4 regions of the Tardiphaga sp. 841_E9_N1_2 genome follow, and region 3 is predicted to be linked to each of the others. Evidence: predicted binding sites of a transcription regulator. Region 3 holds the regulator's gene; each other region holds the start of a gene.
What was found. The regulator LexA, encoded in region 3, represses DNA repair genes until DNA is damaged. The targets are predictions, from matches to a motif close to TGTTCNNNNTGTGTTCNG.

Region 1 (2,202 bases), 1.5 Mb from region 3:
TCCCATGTCGGATTGAACGCATGAGCGATGCGGACATCCTGTTGTGCGGGAAACGCGCAGGAAGGTTCAAAAGTGGCTCGGTCAATCCCAGTCAGGCCACGGCCGTTTTCGAACCAGGCCAGTGCAGCGTGAACTGGCCAGTACCGCGTTTCCCGACAACCTGTCGGCGGCCATCTTCGATGATTTGGAAGCCTGCTTGCAGCTATCTTTGAAGAAGGCAAAGCGTCGAGCAGGGTGAAAGAAGCCGCCTCAGTGGGTGGCCTTACTTTAGGAAAACGAGGGTTGCGACTATCGCGACGGGATTAGCTCCGCCACGATGATGAAGGCGCTATAAAGGTGTTCTTTTGACACGTGGTTTCCCTCATCTGAGGGAACGATTTATATGCCTGCCTCAGGGAAAGTCCTGTGCACTTTGTGCCAAAAACCAAATCAGGCCACTGCCGTCTTCAAACTAGGCCACTAGGGTCGGAAACAGGCCAGTACCTGGAGCTACTATGACCGAAGCAGAGATATCGGCAGCCCTCGCAGCGCTAGAAAAGATCGGACACGATGCGAGCGGGTGGGAAACGCTTTTTCGCGACCCAGTCTCCGGAGCTTTATGGGAGATCACTTACCCACATAGTGAGATGCACAGCGGCGGTCCACGCCAGTTGGGTGAAATCGCGCCTTCCGATGCGGAAACCAAATATCCCGGACTTTTCAAATTAGGCCACTGAAAGATAAAACATGCCAGTACCCAGGGTACTGGCATGTTTCGACCCCTAGTGGCCTAGTTTGAAAATTGCAGTGGCTTGATTTGTCAGCCTCCACCTTTCGACTAAAGTTATTTTAGCTTGGAGAGCGCTGCTATGAGCGAAGAAGACAAATATGACAGATATGGCGTTCTGGTAGATCCCGCTGAACGGTACCAAGATTTTATGCTCCAGATTTACGACCTTTGGAGTTTGGCCAACGAGTTTGATTAACCATGCTGCGCCAGCCTCTAAGCAAAAAGTTCAGTATTCAAACTGAGACACTACCCCAAATTCTCAAAAGAACATATTGCGAACATAGAACAGATAGGGTACATTATTTTCAACCCGAACAGCGCCGCCATCCTGGGGCTTGCCGTTTGTCCTGTCGCGAATCCCTTCATAAGGAGCTAGATCAATGGCTACCACTCCGACTGCCCTGCGTATCGTTGAAGGATCCTCCATGGATAAGACCAAGGCCCTGTCGGCCGCGCTCTCCCAGATCGAGCGCCAGTTCGGCAAGGGCTCGGTGATGAAGCTCGGCAAGAACGACCGGTCGATGGACATCGAGGTGATTTCGTCGGGCTCGCTCGGCCTCGATATCGCGCTCGGCGTCGGCGGTCTGCCGAAAGGCCGCGTGATCGAGATTTACGGACCGGAATCCTCGGGCAAGACGACTTTGGCGCTGCATTGCGCCGCGGAAGCCCAGAAGAAGGGCGGCATCTGCGCCTTCATCGACGCCGAACACGCGCTCGACCCGGTCTATGCCCGCAAGCTGGGCGTCAATGTCGATGAACTCCTGATCTCGCAGCCGGATCACGGCGAACAGGCGCTGGAAATCGCCGACACGCTGGTGCGCTCCGGCGCGGTGGACGTGCTGATCATCGACTCCGTGGCAGCGCTGGTGCCGCGCGCCGAACTCGAAGGCGAAATGGGCGACGCGCTGCCCGGCCTGCAGGCTCGTCTGATGAGCCAGGCGCTGCGCAAGCTGACTGCCTCGATCAACAAATCCAATACGATGGTGATCTTCATCAACCAGATCCGCATGAAGATCGGTGTGATGTATGGCTCGCCGGAAACCACCACCGGCGGCAATGCGCTGAAATTCTATGCTTCGGTGCGTCTCGACATCCGCCGCATCGGCGCGATCAAGGAGCGCGACGAAGTGGTCGGCAATTCGACCCGCGTCAAGGTGGTGAAGAACAAGCTGGCGCCGCCGTTCAAGCAGGTCGAATTCGACATCATGTATGGCGAAGGCGTGTCCAAGATGGGCGAAATCCTCGATCTCGGTGTCAAGGCCGGCATCGTCGAGAAGTCCGGCGCCTGGTTCTCCTATGACAGCCAGCGCCTCGGCCAGGGCCGCGAGAATTCCAAGGCCTTCCTGAAAGCCAATCCGGACATGACCGCCAAGATCGAAGCCTCGATCCGGCAGAATTCCGGCCTGATCGCCGAGCAGATTCTCGCCGGTCCC
Region 2 (2,202 bases), 570 kb from region 3:
AACAGGCCATGCGGCAGATCCAGCGCTACCAGTGGCGTGAAGCGGTCGCACCAATCGGCGATGTCGGTCAGTACCTGCATATCGGCGACAGGATCAGCATCGAACACATGAATGTCCGGACAGACCGCACGGGCATTGGCGAGCGGCAGACCTGGTTCAAGGCCGAGCTTCGCCGCGGCATCGTCCAGCGCGGAAATCTGCAGCGCATTGCTTTGCTTGGCGACGACGATACTTGCTTGCAGATTAGCTGGCGCGCCGTTGCGCGCGAGCTGACGTTTGATGCGATCGGTTGGCAGGCGCGGCAGCCACAGGCTGAGGATGCGCCGATGTGTCACGGAAAACGCACTCATCACACTTCCATTCCATGATCCATTGCCCGTTCGGGCCGTGGCGATTTCGAACCAGTTGCACGTCGAGCATGGGCACGCCCCATGATTGCCAGGGCCTGAATGGCGGCGAATGCGCGGAGCGGATGATCCAGCGCGTCTCTGCCGTACTCGAGACCGGAACGCCTGCAGTCCGCAGCAACAGGCACGTGACGCCCGAGCCGCGCGCCGCCAGCGTGAGCTTGCGGCTGGCGACGAGGTCGAACTGCTTGCTGTCGCCCCAGGTTTCCAGCACGACGCTGCCCAGCGCATCGCAGGCCAGCGCATCAGCCGTGGTCCGCAATGCCGTCTCGACATCGGGCGCGCGCACGGTGACCAGCAGGCGCGGATCGAGGCCGAGCTCACGCCAGCCGCTCATGGCCAGCGCGCCGCATTCGCGTTCGGAGAAATCCTGCCGGATCCACAGCAGCGGCCGCTTTGCCGAGACACGGTGCGCGAGGCCGGCGACAAAGCCCGTGGCCGCCGCGCTGTGACGACCTTCGGCGAATACCTCATGCATGGTGCCACGCGCGAGGCCGCCTTGCAGCGCCGCGTCCGCCTCGGCATGGCCGAGCGACACGCGATCCGGCGCATAGGTATCGCTGTGGGTCTCGATGCGTTCGATGCTGCCGCGCAATTGCGCGAGCGTGGTCATGCGTGCGCCGGTCATGCGCCGCTCCTCGAAATTGTTTCGCCGTGGCGGGTTTTTAGTGAACCCATTGCCGGCCCATTTGTTCATGATATGTTCTAATATAAAGCTAAGATGGCAAGCCGAGTCAATCGGGATCATCAGCCACTTTTTTAGCGTTTGGAATCAAAGGGATTTTTGAACATGGACGTGAAGCGCAAGCTGGAGATCCTGGCGGATGCCGCGAAATACGACGCGTCCTGTGCGTCCAGCGGTACCGAGAAACGGGACTCCCGCGACGGCAAAGGCATCGGCTCGACCGACGCAGGCATGGGGATCTGTCATTCCTATGCGCCGGACGGCCGCTGCATCTCGCTGCTGAAGATCCTGCTCACCAATGCCTGCAATTACGATTGCCTTTATTGCGTCAACCGGGCCTCCAGCAATGTGACGCGCGCCCGCTTCACCGTGGACGAAGTGGTGCAACTGACACTGGATTTCTACCGGCGCAATTACATCGAGGGACTGTTTCTCTCATCGGGCATCATCCGCAGCGCCGATTACACGATGGAACAGGTTGTCGCCGTCGCGCGGAAACTGCGCGAGGAGCATCACTTCCGCGGCTATATCCATCTCAAGACCATTCCGGAAGCTGACGACGCGCTGATCACCGAGGCCGGCACATATGCCGACCGCCTCTCCATCAATATCGAGGTGCCCGAGGAAGACAGCCTCGCAAAGCTGGCGCCGGAGAAAGACGTCCGTGCCATTCGTCGCACCATGGGGCGATTGCGGTTGAAACTCGATGAGGCCCGCGAAGGACGCAAGCCGACGCCGCGCGGCAAAGTCGGGCCGCGTTTTGCGCCGGCCGGCCAGAGCACGCAGATGATCGTCGGCGCCGACAGCGCCAATGATTCAACCATCATCCGCACCTCGGCCAATCTGTACGGGTCCTACAATCTGAAGCGCGTCTATTACTCCGCCTTCAGCCCGATCCCCGATGCCAGCCGCGCACTGCCGCTGCGCGCCCCGCCGCTGATCCGCGAGCATCGGCTGTATCAGGCCGACTGGCTGATGCGCTTCTATGGCTTCGAGGCCGACGAGATCGTCGATGACAATGACGGCATGCTGTCGCTGGACATGGACCCGAAACTCGCCTGGGCGCTGCGACACCGCGACCGCTTCCCGCTCGATGTCAACCGCGCCAGC
Region 3 (2,202 bases):
TTCCGGCAGATCATCGGCTATATCGATGCCGACAACACGGCCTCGCTCGGCTTACATGAGAGCTTCGGCTTTGCCCGCGTCGGCTTGCTGCCCGGCGTCGCCTATCGCTCCGGCCGCTGGGCCGACACGATCATGGTTCAGCGCTCGCTGGCGACCGGCTCCACGACTCCGCCGCCGCCCATTGGGCGCGTGACGTCCGCGTAGCCCAAGCGACCGCGGAAGCATTTTCCATGTCCGTCGAGGATCGACGACTGGTGAGGAACAGCCTCCTCAAACCTCACTCAACGTGCGTTCTGTTGACGGCAAATTAAGCATTGCAGAACACATATGGAACATATAGTGTTCGTTCATGATTTGTTTCGAGATTCTGTGGCTTTGAGTAGTTTGAGAGTGCCCGAACTCGCGCAACCGATCTTCGAACGATCGTCTCTGGATTGAGGCTCACCGTTCGAAGGCCCTTTTAAACGCACGCGGCGGCCGACACCGTCAACTGAGGATGGCTTCAGATGCTCACGCGCAAACAATACGAACTCCTGCGATTCATCGATCAACGGCTGAAGGAAGCCGGCGTCCCGCCCTCCTTCGACGAGATGAAGGATGCGCTCGACCTGCGCTCGAAGTCCGGCATCCATCGTCTGATCACGGCGCTGGAAGAACGCGGCTTCATACGCCGTCTGCCCAACCGCGCCCGTGCCATCGAAGTCATCAAGCTGCCAGAGCTCGGCGCGCCGGTCACCGGCGGCACCGGGCGCCGCGGCTTCACGCCCAGCGTCATCGAAGGCACGCTTGGCAAGGTGCGTTCGGCCGCCAGCATCGCCAGCAACAGCGGTGATGATGACAATGGCCGCACGGTTGCTATCCCGGTCATGGGCCGAATCGCGGCCGGTACGCCGATCGAGGCGCTGCAGACCCGCAGCCACACCATCAGCATGCCCGCGGACATGCTCGGCTCCGGCGAACATTACGCGCTCGAAGTGCGCGGCGATTCCATGCAGGACGCCGGCATTCTCGATGGCGATACCGTGCTGATCCAGCGCAACGAGAGCGCCGACACCGGCGACATCGTGGTGGCCCTGATCGACGACGAGGAAGCCACGTTGAAGCGCTTCCGCCGCCGCGGCGCGTCGATCGCGCTGGAGCCCGCCAACGACGCCTACGAGGTCCGCATCCTGCCGCCCAACCGGGTGCGCATTCAGGGCAAGCTGATCGGCCTGTATCGCCGCTACTGAGATTGCGCCTCGGCGGATTACTGATCTTCGGGTTGAAGATCGGTTTCCGCTGGCGTCGCATCCACCGGCCGGTTTTGTGGCGTGCGACTGTTCTGGATCAGATCGTGCTGGGGCTCATCGGGGATGGCGCGCGACCACGGGCGGTCCAGGCCACGCGGGCGCACGGCATCGATGGTAAAGCCGTTCGCGGTTCGCTGCAGGCTCACCGCACCATTTCGTTGCAAGCGATCCTGATCGATCACCAGCGCCCTGCAATCCCTCGGCGATTGTCTCGTTGTGATGATGAGTGCCGCTTTCTCGCAATCATCTGTGAATGCATCCGGCTGTAAAACCAGCGCCACCAAAGCGCCATCGGCCAGCGCCGCGATGCACCCGTCGCGGTCGCAGGACACACCGTGGCTGAGGGAGGCATCCGTTGGCAGCCGGGCGTCGGCATCACCGGCAAGCCACTCCTTCGCGAGAAACGCATCCTTGGCGCTGCGCATCATATGCAGGCGCCCCTCCCTGCCCCGTACCGCAACGCTGTGACCGTCACCCGAAATCAGGACATCCGGCTGCTTGACCAGCAACGCCCAGACAATCGAGAGCGCAAGCACACCAAGCCCTGCGAGGCGCAACGGCGTGCGCAGCAATCCCAGCACGATGATGCCGATACTGGCTGATATCAGCGGTCCCGTCCCGAAGGCCGGCATCCGGCCGATGGCGCCGGGCAAGGCTGCCACCCATTGCGTGACGACAATCATCCACTGGATGCCGACATCCATCAGCCGCCAGAACACACCGTCAAAGCCAAACGGCATGGCCACCAAACCGAGAATACCCGTCGGCATAACCAGTGCCGAGACCACCGGCATCGCCAGGAGATTGGCGACGACGCCATAAGGCGTGACGCGATGGAAATGAAATGCGGCATAGGGCGTGGTGGCAAGGCCCGCGACCAGCGAAGCCAGTACGAGCATCGCGATCTCGCGTC
Region 4 (2,202 bases), 3.4 Mb from region 3:
TGGCCGAAACAGTCATTGACCGGCTTGAATTCATCGAGATCAATCAACAGCAGCGCGCCGAACGGCTTCACCTTGATGGCCGACGCCGCATCGAACAGCGACAGCTTGGTTTGAAACTGGCTGCGATTGGCGAGGCCGGTCAGCGTATCGAATTCGGCGAGATAGCGATTGCGATCCGCCAGAATTTTCTCTTCGGTGATGTCTTGCTTCATGCCGAAGATGCGGACGGCAACGCCATCGACCGACTCGACAGTGGCCGTGATCCTGATCCAGCGCCGGTTGCCCTTGAAGGTGATGATCTCCGCATCGAGACTGAAGCCCGTGCGATCCTCGATGGCCTTGCTGCGCCGCTTCGTCAGTTCCCTGACGGATTCTTCGGGATAACAGGCGAGCGCCTCCTCGCGAATCGGCGTCGAGCCACGCGGTAGATCGAAGATGTCATAGACAACATCGGTCCAGACCAGCGATTCATCGGAGAGGTCGCATTCCCAGACGCCGATTCGCGCTGCCGCCGAGGAGCGATCGAATATCTTCCGGCTATGCGCCAGCGAAGCAGCCTGTTGATCGATGATGGCCTGCTGAGCTTCGATCTGCGCCTTCAGCGCAGCGATCAGGTCGGCGTCATCCGGAGCGTCTGGCGGCATCGACAAGCGATCTGACATCTGCGGGCACCCGGTCTTCGTCTCGAAGCTCATAGGATGCTTTGCATGACGTGTTTAAGATTTTCTACGCCAATGGCCGACTTCAGCCAAAACCAGCATACTTTACCGCTACTTTTCGTTCACTGATTGTTCTTGAAGTAGAAGCAACCTTAGGTTACGCTCTCATCTCGAATGAGGGCGGCATGGTTCAACGTGTTTCCACCGTAGCCTTTGAGGGGATCGAGGCCCGCGCGGTCGACGTGCAGGTTCAGGTCGTGCCCGGCCTGCCGAATTTCCTGATCGTCGGCCTGCCTGACAAGGCGGTGTCCGAAGCACGCGAACGGGTGCGTGCCGCGCTGGTTGCCTCGGGTCTGGCGCTGCCGGCGCGGCGGATCATCGTCAATCTCGCGCCCGCCGATCTGCCGAAAGAAGGCAGTCATTACGATCTGCCGATCGCGCTGGGATTGATGGCTGCGATCGGCGCGATTCCGCCGGATGCATTGGCGGGTTTTACCGTACTCGGCGAACTCGGTCTCGATGGTTCGCTCGCTCCCGTGGCCGGCGTACTGCCGGCCGCGATCGGCGCCAATGCGCGCGACGAAGGATTGATCTGTCCGGCGGACTGCGGGGCAGAAGCCGCCTGGGCCAGCCCGGACATTCAGATCATCGCCGCGACATCGCTGATCCAGATCGCCAATCACTTCAAGGGTACGCAGGTTCTGTCGCGGCCGCAGCCGAGAATACATGCGCGTGAGGAAACGCTGCTGGATCTGCGCGACATCAAGGGACAGGAAAGTGCCAAACGCGCGCTGGAAATCGCTGCGGCAGGCGGCCACCACCTGCTGATGGCTGGAAGTCCCGGATCAGGAAAATCCATGCTGGCGGCGCGGCTGCCGTCGATCCTGCCGCCCCTGTCGCCGGCGGAGCTGCTCGAAGTCTCGATGATTGCGTCGGTGGCCGGCGAGATCAAGGACGGCGCACTCACCGCACGCCGGCCGTTCCGCGCACCGCATCATTCCGCCAGCATGGCCGCACTCACCGGCGGCGGGTTGCGCGCGCGGCCGGGCGAGATTTCGCTGGCGCATCAAGGCGTGCTGTTTCTCGACGAACTGCCGGAGTTCGATCCGCGCGTGCTGGATTCGCTGCGCGCGCCGCTTGAGAATGGCGAGGTGGCGGTCTCGCGCGCCAATCACCGCGTCACCTATCCCGCCCGCTTTATGCTGGTCGCTGCGATGAATCCATGCCGTTGCGGTCACGCGTTCGAGCCGGGCTTCTCCTGCAAGCGCGGCCGCATCGATCGTTGCACCTCGGATTATCAGGCGCGCATCTCGGGCCCCTTGATGGACCGCATCGATCTGCGCATCGAAGTCCCGGCGGTGACCGCGGCGGATCTCATTCTGCCGCCACCGTCGGAAGGTTCCGCCGAAGTCGCGGCGCGTGTCGCCGCCGCGCGCGATCTGCAGACCATGCGCTATGCGGCGGCGGGATTGCCGGGCACACATACCAATGCCTCCGCGCCGGCCTCTGTGCTGGAAACGGTAGCGCAGCCGGATGCCCAGGG

Region 1: a site for LexA is predicted at 1,033-1,050, ahead of recA (recombinase RecA). Genes of this name have one in related genera too.
Region 2: a site for LexA is predicted at 1,098-1,115, ahead of AB8A50_RS01960 (ImuA family protein). Genes of this name have one in related genera too.
Region 4: a site for LexA is predicted at 779-796, ahead of AB8A50_RS21390 (YifB family Mg chelatase-like AAA ATPase). Genes of this name have one in related genera too.

Annotation. Positions count from the first base shown of each region.
Region 1 covers NZ_JBPWQC010000001.1:2,512,703-2,514,904, reverse strand. Annotated here, with positions in the region: gene AB8A50_RS12160 (Imm27 family immunity protein) at 495-716, shown strand; gene recA (recombinase RecA) at 1,150-2,202, shown strand, end outside.
Region 2 covers NZ_JBPWQC010000001.1:462,435-464,636, reverse strand. Annotated here, with positions in the region: gene AB8A50_RS01965 (Y-family DNA polymerase) at 1-350, opposite strand, end outside; gene AB8A50_RS01960 (ImuA family protein) at 244-1,035, opposite strand; gene AB8A50_RS01955 (putative DNA modification/repair radical SAM protein) at 1,198-2,202, shown strand, end outside.
Region 3 covers NZ_JBPWQC010000001.1:1,035,364-1,037,565, reverse strand. Annotated here, with positions in the region: gene AB8A50_RS04855 (GNAT family N-acetyltransferase) at 1-204, shown strand, start outside; gene lexA (transcriptional repressor LexA) at 507-1,229, shown strand; gene AB8A50_RS04845 (ComEC/Rec2 family competence protein) at 1,247-2,202, opposite strand, start outside.
Region 4 covers NZ_JBPWQC010000001.1:4,449,504-4,451,705, reverse strand. Annotated here, with positions in the region: gene AB8A50_RS21395 (diguanylate cyclase domain-containing protein) at 1-662, opposite strand, end outside; gene AB8A50_RS21390 (YifB family Mg chelatase-like AAA ATPase) at 845-2,202, shown strand, end outside.